2 regions of the Bradyrhizobium sp. NBAIM03 genome follow, and region 1 is predicted to be linked to the other one. Evidence: riboswitches for the same ligand, from Rfam matches in the RefSeq annotation. Region 1 holds a riboswitch; the other holds the start of a gene.

Region 1 (7,365 bases):
AAATCATCCGACGTGAACAGGCCGTGCAGATAGCTGCCCTGCACACGGCCGTCGCGCGAGATCGCGCCTTCAGGCTCGCCGTCCAGCCTCGCGAAGGGACGGGCGCGATCCGGGCCGTCGGTGCGGCCGATGTGGATCTCGTAAGCCTGGATCGGCTGATCCGTCGCGGCATGCACGGCCGCGACGCGCGTGAGGGTCTTTTGCGGGCTCATCACCGTCTCGACATCGAGAAGCCCGAGGCCCGGCGTGTCGCCCGCAGGCCCTTCGATGCCTTCGGGGTCGGCGACGCTGCGTCCCAGCATCTGATAGCCGCCGCAGAGGCCGAGCACGTGGCCGCCGCGGCGGTGGTGCGCGAGCAGGTCGATGTCCCAGCCCTGCGCGCGCAGGAATGCGAGGTCGCCGCGGGTGGATTTGGAGCCAGGAATGATGACGAGGCGCACGTCGCCCGGGATCGCCTCACCGGGATGCACCATCACGAGATCGACACCAGGCTCGAGCTTGAGCGGATCGAGATCGTCGAAATTGGCGATTCGCGACAGCGCAAGGCAGGCGATCTTGCACTGGCCCGGCCTGCGGGCGTCGCGCAGGCCGAGCGCATCCTCGGCCGGCAGCTCACCGGCGCGCGGAAACCAGGGCAGCACGCCGAGGCCGCGCCATGCGGTCTTTTGCTCGATCAGCCTGTAGCCGTCGTCGAACAGCGTGGGATCGCCGCGGAACTTGTTGATGACGAAGCCAGAGATCATCGCGGCATCGTCGGGGTCGATCACCGTCCTGATGCCGACCAGCTGGGCGATGACACCGCCACGGTCGATGTCGCCGACCAGCACGACCGGCGCATTCGCCTTGCGGGCAAAGCCCATATTGGCGATGTCGGACTTGCGCAAATTCACCTCGGCCGGGCTGCCGGCGCCTTCGACCAGCACCAGATCGGCGCGCTCCTTCAGCCGTTCGAAACTCTCCAGCACCGCGCCCATCAGCGACGGTTTCATCGCCGCGTAGTCGCGCGCGCGTGCGGTCGCGATGCGCTTGCCGTGGACCACGACCTGCGCGCCGACATCGGTCTCGGGTTTGAGCAGCACCGGGTTCATGTCGGTGTGCGGCTCGACACCGGCGGCGAGGGCCTGCAGCGCCTGGGCGCGGCCGATCTCACCGCCATCGACGGTGACCGCGGCGTTGTTCGACATGTTCTGCGGCTTGAACGGCAGCACGCGCAGACCACGGCGCGTAAAGGCGCGCGCGAGGCCGGCGACGATGAGCGACTTGCCCACGTCCGAGCCGGCGCCCTGAATCATCAATGCGCGTGCCATTGAAGCTAGAACTCGACGCCGGCCTGCGCCTTGATGCCGGAGCGGAAGGGATGCTTGACCAGCGTCATCTCGGTGACGAGGTCGGCGATCTCGATCAGCTGGTCCTTGGCGTTGCGCCCGGTGAGCACGACATGCGTCATCGCAGGCTTTTGCGTCGTCAGGAAATCGACGACTTCGGCGATGTCGAGATAGTCGTAGCGCAGCGCGATGTTGATCTCGTCGAGCACGACCATGCGCAGCCGCTCGTCGAGGATCAGCTCCTTGGCTTTCTCCCAGCCGGCGCGCGCGGCAGCGATGTCGCGGGTGCGGTCTTGGGTCTCCCAGGTGAAGCCTTCGCCCATCGCGTGGAACTGACAGAGTTCGCCGAAATGGTCGGTGAGCAGGCGCCGTTCGCCCGTATCCCAGGCACCCTTGATGAATTGCACCACCGCACAAGGGAAGCCATGCGCGACGCAGCGGACGATCATGCCGAAAGCCGAGGAGGATTTGCCCTTGCCGGCGCCGGTATGGACGATGATCAGGCCCTTTTCGCCGCTCTTGGTCGCCATGATCTTGTCGCGAGCGGCCTTCTTCTTCGCCATTTTGGCGGCGTGGCGGGCGTCGGTTTCCTCGGTCGTGTGGGTTTCCGGTTCAGGCGTCATCGGTCCCGGTCCTTCGGCTTGACAAGTGGCGGCCACCGGCAAATGGTGGCCTGGCGTTGGTTCCTGTCCTATGACAGGCGAAGAGGGAATGCGATAGGGTCCGAATCCGCAAAGATTTGGGTCCAAACTGCAGCCGCCCCCGCGACCGTGACCGGAGAGATGCCCGAAGCCACTGATTCCTTTTGGGATCGGGAAGGCGGGGATCGAAGGGCCAAAACCCTGCTCCGCAAGCCGGGAGACCTGCCAGCGCGGACGAGTTTTGGACCGGCGGACGGGGTGTTCCGCGACGGGGAAGCGGGCCTTCAGGAGAATGGTCCGTGCGCCTCATCGCCTCCCGCTGTTATCTGGAAGAGGCGATGACCGTCACACTTCATGTCTGCATCACCTGCCGCGCCGGCCAGACGCTCGGCGAGGGCGAGACGACGCCCGGCAAGCGCCTGCATGGCGCGATCCTCGAGGCCGGCGTGCCCGAGGGCGTCAGCGTGGTTCCCGTCGAATGCCTGTCGGCGTGCAGCCAGGGCTGCTCGGTCGCGCTCAGCGCGCCCGGCCGCTGGTCCTATGTCTATGGCCGCCTGTCCGATGCGAATGCGCAGGACGTGGTCGCAGGTGCTGCGGCCTACGCGGCGGCGCCCGACGGAATCGTGCCCTGGCGCAGCCGTCCCGAAATCTTCCGCAAGCAGTCGCTTGCCCGTATTCCCCCTGTTACCGTCGTGCCGGAGGCCGCTGAATGAACTCGCTCGCAAAAGTCCCGGTTACGGTCGTCACGGGTTTCCTGGGCTCCGGCAAGACGACGCTGATCCAGCATCTGCTCAGCAATGCCGGCGGCAAGAAGCTCGCCGTGCTCGTCAACGAGTTCGGCAGCGAAGGCGTCGACGGCGAGATCCTGAAGTCCTGCGCCGATGCGAATTGCCCGGAGGAGAACATCGTCGAGCTCGCCAATGGCTGCATCTGCTGCACCGTCGCCGACGATTTCATTCCGACCATGGAGCAACTCTTGGCGCGCCCGGTGCGGCCCGATCACATCCTGATCGAGACCTCGGGCCTGGCGCTGCCAAAGCCGCTGCTGAAGGCGTTCGACTGGCCGGAGATCCGCTCGCGCATCACGGTCGACGGCGTGATCGCGCTGGCCGACGCCGAGGCCGTCGCGGCCGGCCGCTTCGCGCCGGATCCGGCTGCGGTGGAAGCGCAGCGCGCGGCGGACGACAATCTCGATCACGAGACGCCGCTGTCAGAAGTGTTCGAGGACCAGATCGCCTGCGCCGACATCGTGCTGCTGACCAAGGCCGATCTTGCGGGCGCAGCCGGAATCGAAGCCGCAAAAGCGGCGATCACCGCCGAGATGCCGCGCCGCGTGCCGATGCTGCCGGTCACCGACGGTGCGATCGATGCGCGCGTCATTCTCGGCCTCGGCGCTGCCGCCGAGAATGATCTCGCCGCGCGGCCATCGCATCATGACGGCGAGGAGGAGCACGAGCACGATGATTTTGCCTCGGTCGTGATTGATCTTCCGGAGGTCGCCGACATCGACGCGCTGGTCGCATCGGTCCAGAAACTGGCGCGCGAGCAGAACGTGCTGCGGGCGAAGGGGTACATCGCGGTCGCTGGCAAGCCGATGCGCCTGTTGTTGCAGGCGGTCGGCGAGCGGGTGCGCCATCAGTTCGACAAGCCCTGGGGCGCGGGTCTCAGACAGTCGAAGCTCGTCGTGATCGGCGAGCATGGCGATATCGACGAGGCCGCCATCAAGGCAGGACTTGGTCTTTCAGGATCTGGCATCTGATGCACGTCGTCTTCCGCGAGAGCCGCGGTCTCGAGGAGACCGCGACGCCAAGAGACATCGGCCAGGACCCGGCCGATCTCGTGGTGCTCTCGTATTCGGATTCCGATTTGGCCGCGTTTGCGGCCGGCTGGCGCCGCGGTCGGGGCAGCCTGCCGTCGCTGCGGCTGGCCAATCTCGCGGAGCTGCGTCATCCGCTGTCGGTCGACACCTATATCGAACGGACGCTGTCGCAGGCGCGGGGCATATTGGTGCGCCTGATCGGCGGGGAGTCCTATTGGGCATACGGGCTCGCGGCGCTCCAGCAACTCGCGCAAGAGCGCAACATCGTGCTCGCCGTGCTGCCGGCGGACGGCCGCGACGACGCGCGGCTGGATGCGTACTCGACCCTGCCGGTCTCGACGCTGCGGCGGCTCAAGGTGCTCTGCGACTCCGGTGGCCCGGTCGCCGCGCAAGCCGCGATCGCGCAGCTCGCGCTGGCCTCAGGCCTTTATGCCGGCCCGGTCATCGGCGAGATGACCGTGCCCGAGATGGGATTCTATGATCCCGCGCGCGGTGTCATTGCCGCGCCAGTTGGCGAGGGCAAGCCGCGCGCACTCGTGACGTTCTATCGCTCCTATCTCACCGCCGCCGATACGGGGCCCGTCGACGCCTTGATTGCGGCGCTGCGCGAGAAGGGATTTGACGCCTACGGCGTGTTCGTCACCTCGCTGAAGGCGCCGGGCGCTGCCGACTGGCTGCGCGCGCATCTGGCACAACATCCTGCGGCGGCGATCGTCAATGCGACGGCGTTCTCGGCCCTTGGCGACGACGGCACCACGCCATTCGATGCCGCGTCCTGTCCGGTGTTCCAGGTTGCGCTCTCCACGGCGCGGCGCGAGGATTGGGCGGAATCACTGCGCGGCCTGTCGCCCGGCGATCTCGCGATGCATGTCGTGCTGCCGGAGGTCGATGGCCGCCTGTTCGCAGGCGTGGTGAGCTTCAAATCGGCCGGTCAGCGCGATCCCGATCTGCAATTCGCGCATCTAGCGCACAGGCCCGACGAAGAGCGCGTCAACGCCGTTGCCACGCGCGTCGCGGCTTGGCGTCGCCTCGCGGAGAAGCCCGCCGGCGAGAAGCGGCTGGCGATCGTGCTGTCGAACTATCCGGGCCGGCCGCATCAGATCGCGCACGCCGTCGGGCTCGACGCGCTGGCGTCGGTCGAGGCGTTGATCTCCGATCTCGCGGAGGTCGGCTTCGACGTTGCGCCGGTCGATGCGCTCGGCGCAAAACTATTGAAGCAGAGCTTGACCTGGAGCGTCGCCGAATATCGCACGGGGCTGGCGCGCCTGCCGCAATCCTTGCAGGACGATCTCGTGCAGGCCTGGGGCGCACCGGAGAACGATCCGAGCTGCCGCGACGGCGCGTTCTACTTCGCTGCGATCCAATGCGGCCGGTCGATCATCGCAGTCCAGCCCGAGCGCGGCGACGCGGCCTCGCGCGATGCCGATTATCACGATCTCGCCTGCACGCCGCGCCACGCCTATGTCGCGTTCTATCTCTGGCTCCGGCAGCAAGGCTGCGATGCCGTCGTGCATATGGGCGCGCACGGCACGCTGGAATGGCTGCCCGGAAAATCCGTGGCGCTGTCGCAAGCGTGCTGGCCGGAAGCGCTGATCGGCGATCTCCCCGTCATCTATCCCTTCATCGTCAACGATCCCGGCGAGGCCGCGCAGGCCAAGCGGCGCATCGGCGCGGTCACGATCGGCCATCTGCCGCCGCCGCTTGAGACATCCGCGGTGCCGGAGGGCCTGCGCCGGCTCGAACGCCTGCTCGACGAATATTCGACCGCCGATGGTCTCGATCCCGCGCGCCGCCAGCGGCTGATCGCGGCGATCCGTGACGAGGCGCGGGCGGCGGGTCTCGAAGACGATCTCGGCCTCGATGCAATGGCCGCACCGGCCGAAGCCATCCCGCGGATCGACCGCTTCGTCTGCGACCTCAAGGAGAGCCAGTTCGGCGATGGCCTGCACGTGTTCGGCCGCGGTGCCTGCGGCGAAGCGGAGCGCGATGCATTGCGTTCCGTGCTCGCCGGAAAACGCGTTGCCCCCGGGCCGTCGGGCTCTCCGTATCGCGGGCGTCAGGATGTGCTGCCGACAGGGCGCAACCTCTTCGCCGTCGACCCGCGTGCGGTGCCGACGCCGTCGGCGCATGCGCAGGGGATAAAACTCGCCGAAGAGCTGTTGCGCCGTCATCTGCAGAATCACGGCGACTGGCCGAAGGGCCTCGTGGTGGATCTCTGGGGCTCGGCGACGATGCGCACCGCAGGCGAAGAGTTCGCGATGGCGTTGCATCTGGCCGGCCTCGCGCCGCGCTGGGATCACGCTTCCGGCCGTGTCACCGGTTACGACATCATCGCCCCGGCCGAGCTCGGCCGTCCGCGCATCGACGTCACGCTGCGCGTATCCGGCCTGTTCCGCGATGTCTTCGCAGGGCTGGCGCAATTGTTCGAAGCCGCCGCCGAGGCGCTCGCCGCGCGCGAGGACGAGGGCGATGAGAATCCCTATCGCCAGCGTGCGTCCCGCGTGTTCGCGCCGCGGCCGGGACAATACGGCGTCGGCCTCTCGGCTATCCCGGATGCCTTCACGCCGGACACGCGCGAGGCCGCAGGCGAAGCGTGGCTGTCGGCATCGTCCTGGGCGTTCTCTGCCGATGGCGCGATGCAGCCGGATCGCGCTGGTATCGAACAGCGTCTCGCGTCCGCCGATGCTTTTGTCCATGTCCAGGACTTGCCCGAAACCGATCTGCTGCTGGCCGCCGACTATGCCGCGCATGAGGCAGGCATCGCCGCGGCAGCCGCGAACCTCGGCGCAGGCGTGCCGTCGCTCTATCACCTCGATGCGACGCGGCCCGGCGAGCCGCATGCGCGCACGCTGACGGAAGAGATCTCGCGCGTCGTTCGCGCACGGGCGGCCAATCCGGCCTGGATCTCCGGCATGATGCGCCACGGTTTCCGCGGCGCCGCCGAGATCACCGCGACGCTGGAGCACATGGCCGCCTTCGCGCATCTCGCCGGCGCGGTGCCGCCGCATCTGTTCGACCTCTATTACGACGCGACACTCGGCAACGACGACGTCCGCGCCTTCATGGCGCACGAAAATCCGTCCGCACTCGCCGCGATGGAAACCTGCTTCACGCGCCTGCGCGAAGCCTCGCTCTGGCGAACCCGCCGCAATTCGATTGCAGCGGCGCTGCGGGAGGCCTCATGAGCGCGACCACGGTCAAGGGTTGGTGTCCCGGCGCGCTGCGCCCGATGCAATCGGGCGACGGGCTCGTGGTGCGCGTGCGTCCGTTCGGGGGACGCCTTGAAGCACCACAAATCTCCGGGCTTGCGGAACTCGCCGAGCGCTTCGGCAACGGTCTAATCGACGTCACGAGCCGGGCCAATCTGCAGATCAGGGGCGTTCAGGAGGACGGCCATCGGCCGTTGCTCGATGGTCTGGCGCAACTGGCGCTGCTCGATCCCGACGCCGACATCGAAGCCAGGCGCAACATCCTGGTGACGCCGTTCTGGAGCAACGGCGACGAAACGCAGTCGCTCGCCGCGGAGCTCGAGGAGGCGCTTGCCGATTCTGGCCTGGCGCTTCCCACCAAGTTCGGCTTC
Region 2 (7,365 bases), on a different contig from region 1:
CGCTACCCTGCTCTGCATCAGCGACGGCCGGTTCCAGCCCATTGTCACGTCTAACACGCATGGCATGGGTGTGGGGCTATCGATCTGCTGGACGATCATCGAGCCACGAGGAATCCGGGCGGCGACAGGATCTTTCAGTTCACCGCGCGATTGCGGAGCTTAGTGAAGACACATGACTGGGCGGCGCATTCTCGTGATCGACGATGACGCCGCTATGCGGGACTCGCTCGCGTTTCTGCTTGATGTTAATGGTTTCTACGTAGCAACCTATGAGACGGCGACCGCGTTTCTCAATGACGTCGCAAGCGGTCCGGTTGACTGCATTGTGTCAGACATCTGTCTGCCGGCTATGAGCGGTCTCGAACTCGTCAGAAAAGTGAAAGCCGATCGCGCCGACTGCCCCGTCCTCTTAATAACTGGTCATGGCGACGTATCGCTCGCAGTCGAAGCGATGAAAGCGGGTGCGGTCGACTTCATCGAGAAGCCGTTCGAGGAGGAGGTGCTATTGCGTGCGATCAATAGTGCTTTGGAAGCGCGGCCAAAAAAGCCAGCCGACGCAGCGAAACTGCAGGCGGAAGCCCGCCTCGCGGATCTCTCGTCGCGCGAACGCGACGTCCTGCAGGGACTATTAGCCGGCAAGATTAACAAAGTGATAGCCCATGATCTCGGCATCAGTCCGCGGACAGTCGAGGTTTACCGTGCGAACCTGATGGCCAAGACTAATGTCCGCAGCATGTCCGAGTTGATGCGGATCGCCATTACCGCGGGACTCTAGCAGCAGCGCAAAATAGCGTGAATGGCTTATTCATGCATCAAGCTGACGAACGGCGGGTTTCGCGCGCACCGAGCCGATCATGTTTTCGGTGACGCCTGCCGATGCAACACACCCAGGCCGGCCGTTGCGCCAGGTCAATATGTCACGCGAGCCGAGACCTATGATCCGGGCTAGACCCCAACTCGGTCCACATGCGTACTTATCGCATGATCATCAAGCACGTCACCACGCCAGCGTACATCGATCAGGATGCCGTCAACATCGGCCCCGTCACCTCCGCGGCCGACCGATGCTGACGAGGATCAAAGTCAAGGCGCCGAACAAGACTTCCTGCGGCGAGCCGAAAGTGGCGATGGACGACAACGTTTCGGCTGGCTGGAGCTCTTCAGGGGTACGGCAGTGCGCGGCCGACGAAGCCAGCATGCAGCTTCGTAATCCGATTTGAGCATGTTTGAGCAACCAAGTGACCGCGCCGCCCCATACACGCCCCGCTCATGGACTTACGTGTAAATACTTAGGGGCTTCTACCTAGGGAAAACATCCAAATTTCCAATTCGTCAGGAGCAGCCAATCTGCGTCGAATCGACGTTGGTAAGATAGGGTCCGCCATGCACGCCCAGGCCGCCAGTTCTAGCGAGACGAGACGCCATCCGACCAGCGTCTTGCGTGGGCGACCTCATCGTCGTGAACCATTTGGCATAATTCCGAGACCGAAGCGTCTCACTCCCAATAGCGAGATCTACCGCGAAGACGAGGCAGCCCAATACCTCTATCAGGTGGTTTCGTGCGCTGTGCGGTCGTGCTGCGTAACGACGGACTGCCCAGGAGCTTTGTGCAACACTTCAGCTAAGTTGATTTACGCCAGCTCAAATTGAAGCGCGCTACTTTTTGCGTCGAATGGCGCGGACAAATCGCAGCCCCGCGAAGGACACCGAATTCGGCTTGGGCAGTCTTGCAAATGGCAGAAATCGCTTCCAGCCTAGATTGTGCCTCCAGGAACACCGCAATGATCATCGATCTTCTGCTTCGAGAGCATCGCAACATTGATCTTCTTCTGGTCGCTCTTCAACGCGAATTGGAGATTTTTGAGAAGGGGATCCGCCCCGATTATGAGGTCATTCGCGCGATTATCAGCTATTTCGAGGTTTACCCCGAGGTGTACCATCATCCACAGGAAGACTTGATTTTTTTCAAGCTCAAGTCTCGCGATCCGGAGGCAGCTGCAATCGTCGGCGATCTCGCGCTTGAACACCAGGAAGTTGTCGACCGTTTGCACCACTTCGCGCGAGCTATTGACGCTATCCTCGCGGATCGTGACCTCTTTCGGCAAGACGTCGGCAATATCATACGCGACTTTATAGTACGCGAGCGGCACCACATGATGTGGGAAGAACGAGATTTCTTTCCCGCCGCTCTGAAGGCTCTCTCGGCTAAGGATTGGACCGAAATCGCTTCCGCCCTCACGAATGATGGAGATCCGCTGTTCAGCGAGACAGCAGCAGCGACTTCCGATGCGCTAAGAGCGCATATTCTGCAATTGGAGCAAGAAGCTGAGGCCGAACGGAGCTCGGTCGCGTTGTCGTCCGCCAAGGCCGGCAATCCGTGACACAGCGCCGAGACGGACGGGCCGTATTGATCGCGGCCGTTTGACAGCAGGAAGTGGACCTCATGCTCATTCTGTCGAAAGAAAATGGGGGTGCTCGCGGGCACGTAGGCTGCCGCACCCCCAAAATGGCTTCTGCGCAATGTGATCGCTTCCTCGACCACCGGCGCAAACAGCATGGCCGAGCCTAGCTGAGCTCTGGTTCCGGCACCACAATGTAAACCTCGCAGGTCTGTCAGTTGCGCAGTGATATCGCGCGAAACGGACGCCTCTCATGTCCGCCGACCGATGAGGACGGACGATTGCCGCCGCGCGGGTGCGGCGAAGCACTCCTTGAGCCCCGCCCCATACGCTCTGAGACATCCGGCCGCAGCCGGTCCTACTCACTGCACGCGAAATGCGAGGCACTGCCAGTCCCGGGTACGTTCAGCACCAACAGCAAGGCGCTGGACGTGGATCGCCACGACCAGTTCTGGCGCAATTGGATTTCAACAAGCTATGGGGATCCGCATCGTAAATAATGCTCGTTCCTGACGCGTGTCCGCTTCATCGCGATCCTACATACGTGTATGCGGCGTGCAGCATGCCCTCCCATTGGCCTTGGAGCGGCCATAGGCATCGGCGACGCTCCGGTAATTAGGTCCAGAAACCTCTGTTTGAGATCTATGAGCGGACCATGCGGAGGGTGTCACGAGCTTGATGATGCCGCGGTGCCGATAGGGTGCTCCTCAGCGCCCAAGCCGAAACCCGACTATCGGGTGGAACCGGTCGACCAAGGACTGCCTTAAGCAAGGTTCAAATTTAGCAACCGCTTATGCATTGGATAAGCTTGCGAGATCCATGGAGCCGGGCTTACGTCGCCCTAATCGAACATAAGGCTCCAGGCAGGAAAGCGCACCGAGTTTGCTGTTGGTGTCCTGCGGCGACCGCCCGGCATGCCCCCTCGCTGCTATCGTAATCGTGCCGACGTGCTCATGAGCGACAAACCTTGGTGTAGATTCTAACTCTCAGGCTATACGGTCGCATACCACGGCATAATTGAGCTACGCTGAGCTTGTGCTTCAACTCGGCTCAGATTTTCGGCGAATGTCCTCGCCGTGATCGAACTGGCGGCTTCGCCGATGGAAGTCCGCGCGAATGCGTCAGCGTCGCTCCTCCCAGACTTTCGCCCGGCCCGCTAAGCGGGGCGGGGCATTTTTTATGTTCCTAAGGCTCCCGCGCAAATGACCACAAGCGGATCAGCTTTGTCGAAAAGAGACCGAAGCCCGGATCAACGGCCTCGCGGATCGAATGCAGCGCGCAGTTCGCGGGCGGCAGCGACCATGTTCGCTAGTGCTGGCCGAACCTCCTCCCATTTGCGCGTCTTCAGGCCGCAGTCTGGATTGATCCAGAGCTGCGAATCCTGCAGCCGCGTCCGAGCCAACACCATCAGCTCCTTCATTTCGCCTGTCTCGGGAACGCGTGGAGAGTGGATGTCGTACACGCCCGGCCCGATCTGATTTGGATATTCGTAGTTCCTGAACGCGTCGAGTAGTTCCATTTTCGAGCGCGATGTCTCGATCGAGATGACATCCGCGTCCATTGCAGCGATCGCACCAATGATGTCGTTGAACTCCGAGTAGCACATATGCGTATGAATTTGCGTTTGATCGGCGACGCCCGATGAACAGATGCGGAAGCAATCGACGGCCCAGTCGAGATAAGCCGCCCACTCCGATCGACGCAACGGCAATCCTTCGCGGACTGCAGCTTCGTCGATCTGGATCATGGTCGCACCAGCATTCTCGAGATCGCGGACTTCGTCTCGGATCGCGAGCGCAATCTGGCGGCAGACCTCGCTTCTGGGAATATCATCCCGAACAAAGGACCAGTTCAAGATCGTCACCGGTCCGGTCAACATCGCTTTCATCGGCTTCCTTGTTAGTGATTGCGCGTAGCGCCACCAGTCCACGGTGATAGGCTTCGGCCGTGCTACATCGCCAAACAGGATCGGTGGCCTGACGCAGCGCGAGCCGTAGGACTGCACCCATCCGCTCTTGGTAAATACGAAGCCGGCGAGTTGCTCGCCGAAGTACTGCACCATGTCATTGCGCTCAAACTCGCCGTGCACGAGGACGTCAAGACCGATGTCCTCCTGCCAACGTACGGCGCGCGCAGTCTCCTCCTTGAGGAACTTGTCGTATTGCTCGTCGCTTATCGCACCTCGCGCATGCGCCGCACGGGCATTCCGGATCTCTGTGGTCTGCGGAAATGATCCGATCGTCGTGGTAGGAAAAGCCGGTAGTCCGAATCGATTGCTTTGGATCTCGGCCCGACGGGCAAATGGGCTCGCGCGCCGACACATGGTCTGGTCGATCGCTCTCATCCGGACAGCGACATTGGCATCACGGATTTTCGGCGAAGTCCGGCGGACAGTCGCGGCACCTTCCGACTCGGCAAGAGCTAACGCAACATTCTGGTCGCCTGCGAGTGCACGCGCTAGGATCGCAAGCTCCCGCATCTTCTGGACCGAGAAAGCAAGCCAGCTCTTGACGTCGGAAGCGAGCCCGGTCTCGAGTTCAACATCGACCGGCACATGAAGCAGCGAGCAGGATGGGGCGATCTGTACACGATCCTTGCCGAGCTTCGCAATCGCGGGTTCGAGCCGCTGGCGCAGCGACGACAAATTCGACCGCCATACATTCCGACCGTCGACGACACCGAGCGACATGACGAGATCACTTCGGCCGCCAGCGATGATCTGGTGCAACAACTGTGGCGCTCGAACCAGATCGAGGTGCAGCCCGGCAACTGGCAGGCTCAAGGCGGTGTCCAGATTGTCGCCGAGGTCGCCGAAATAGCTGGCAACCATGATCTTGATCGCCGGCCCCTCCTTGGCGAGCCGGTCATAGGCATGTCGCAAAGATTTTCGCGTCCCCTCATCCAGATCAAGAACTAGGCTGGGCTCGTCGAACTGAACCCAATTTGCCCCACGTTTGGCCAATTCCTGCATAACCTCGATATAGGGCGGTATCAGTTCATCCAGCAGTGAGAGTGGCTGGAACGTGGGATCGGGACTCTTGCCGAGCTTTAGGAATGTGACCGGCCCGATCAGGACGGGGCGGGTCTGAAAGCCAAGGGCCTTGGCTTCCTCATACTCCTCGATCGGCTTGCGAGAGCATAGCCTGAAAGTCTGTCCCCTGTGAAACTCGGGGACCATATAGTGATAGTTGGTGTCGAACCACTTGGTCATCTCCTGTGCGGGTGCGCCAAATCCGCGCGGTCCGTGACCGCAACTCGCTTCCTGGTCGTCGCATTGTGAACCGCGGGCCATGGCGAAGTATGTCTTGAGCGAAACGGATTCGGCTTTCGAGGCGTAGATCTCCGGGATGGCGCCAACCATGACACTTGTGTCGAGCACCTGGTCATACAGCGAGAAATCGTTCGATGGAATGACCGTGACGCCGATAGATTTCTGACGGGCCCAATTCGCGGCACGCAGGCCAGCTGCGTCCTCGAGCAGCTGCTGTTCGCTGCTTTTTCCGGCCCAGTAGCTTTCTAGAGCGACTTTGAGCTCGCGCCTTGGACCGATGCGTGGCGTTCCGAGCGTGGCAACAGGGAGGGAGAGAAGAGACATAGCGTTAACCCATGTTGGGGGCAAAGGCCATGGCGGACGCAGGCAGGGGAAGTCGCGGTGCGACGGCTGCTTGGCGCACCACCGGGACACCCCGCCCGTGGACGAATATAGTGTCGGGGCAGGTCTCCTGGCTCGCAGGTCATCGCTGCTGTCCGGCCTTCCCGAAGCCGCGCAGGCTTCAGTGACGTCGTTGGACAGCGGCTCGCCGCTCACAGTTGCGGGGGCAGCGCCGGCATTTTCACCGGCTTCCCTCTTAGCTCCGGATCAAATGGAAACCGGAGAACCTCGACGACTTGGATTATCGGCAAGAGCAGTCTTCCGTCAACCTCTCAGATCATGTCTCAAGCTGATGCTGCGACATCTGCTACGCGAATGACCGTGCATCTCTAGCATTGAGATGATGTAGCAGTGCTCTCCAATCAGCGATACCGCAATGAGCATCGCAGTTGCCCGCGGGTTGCACGCCAGATCGGTGGAAAGGACAAATGCGGCTTGCGCGGTCGGGGCCGCTGCCTCGAGCAGAACGCATTTGTCGCCAGTCCCAGCTTCCCAGCGGTTTTTCGAGCACGCGCGCCATCCAGCCACCTTCTCGACCAACAGGATCAGTGTTGAATAGGCCAAGACACCTGGCTAAGCCAGCAACTTACAACTTACCCGGGCAGCACGTTTGATTTGCGGTGCCAGCCACACCCCAAATGCTCGGCGAAGATCGGCTTGCCGTCGTTCGCCATCGAGTACAAAGCGCGCCTGACTGAGGCTGTTCTCGACTTCCGGAGCGCCGGACGTCGCGAAAGGAGCGCCAAACGCGCCATGGCCCCTTGGCCGAAAGTGCCCGAAGGCATGGCAGCGATCAAAAGCCCACATTCCGGCAACGATAACCGAACCACACGGTTCAATGACGGCAAACGTGCTGCCACTTCTCATCAGGAACTTGGCACCGAGGCGTTCCGCTGTGCCGTCGAACATCCGGTGCGTGACGGGGATGCATAAGCCGTGCTGGAGAGGTTGAACGGAAACATCGAGACATGCGCCAGTCGGAAAGTCGACAAAGAGGACACAAAACCGGTGCGAATTGCCGTCTATTATCTGGCACGAAGAATGCACGTCCTCTGCCTGCCCAGTCCTCCTGCTGGGCATGTCCAGCACAGCAAATTGAGGCTGTCGGTGGCAGTGAAGTTAGCGGCGCGTGACATAGAGGGGAGCGCCTGCTCGCACGGGAAAACCAGTGGTCGCCCCGTCGCGTCGCCGCTAACTTCTTGCGCTCGCGCATAACAGGTTGAAGGTTGCCTGCTCTGGAATGACGTGTGGATGAGACCGGATAGGCCGACGGTTATGAAGAAAACGTCAGGAAGACGCGCGCTATGGCTTTGG

The links. Region 1 has a riboswitch for cobalamin ahead of I6F21_RS11050 (DUF1636 domain-containing protein). Riboswitches for the same ligand answer to the same signal wherever they lie in the genome.
Region 2: another riboswitch for cobalamin. It lies ahead of metE (5-methyltetrahydropteroyltriglutamate--homocysteine S-methyltransferase); the one in region 1 lies ahead of I6F21_RS11050 (DUF1636 domain-containing protein).

What each region holds. Positions count from the first base shown of each region.
Region 1 covers NZ_JADYVS010000006.1:105,621-112,985, reverse strand. Annotated here, with positions in the region: gene I6F21_RS11060 (cobyric acid synthase) at 1-1,307, opposite strand, end outside; gene cobO (cob(I)yrinic acid a,c-diamide adenosyltransferase) at 1,313-1,948, opposite strand; cobalamin riboswitch at 1,989-2,211, shown strand; gene I6F21_RS11050 (DUF1636 domain-containing protein) at 2,305-2,679, shown strand; gene cobW (cobalamin biosynthesis protein CobW) at 2,676-3,725, shown strand; gene cobN (cobaltochelatase subunit CobN) at 3,725-6,970, shown strand; gene cobG (precorrin-3B synthase) at 6,967-7,365, shown strand, end outside.
Region 2 covers NZ_JADYVS010000022.1:84,789-92,153, reverse strand. Annotated here, with positions in the region: gene fixJ (response regulator FixJ) at 173-775, shown strand; gene I6F21_RS27640 (hemerythrin domain-containing protein) at 1,782-2,381, shown strand; gene metE (5-methyltetrahydropteroyltriglutamate--homocysteine S-methyltransferase) at 3,649-5,994, opposite strand; cobalamin riboswitch at 6,094-6,297, opposite strand; gene I6F21_RS27630 (hypothetical protein) at 6,709-6,984, shown strand; gene I6F21_RS27625 (nodulate formation efficiency C protein) at 7,327-7,365, shown strand, end outside.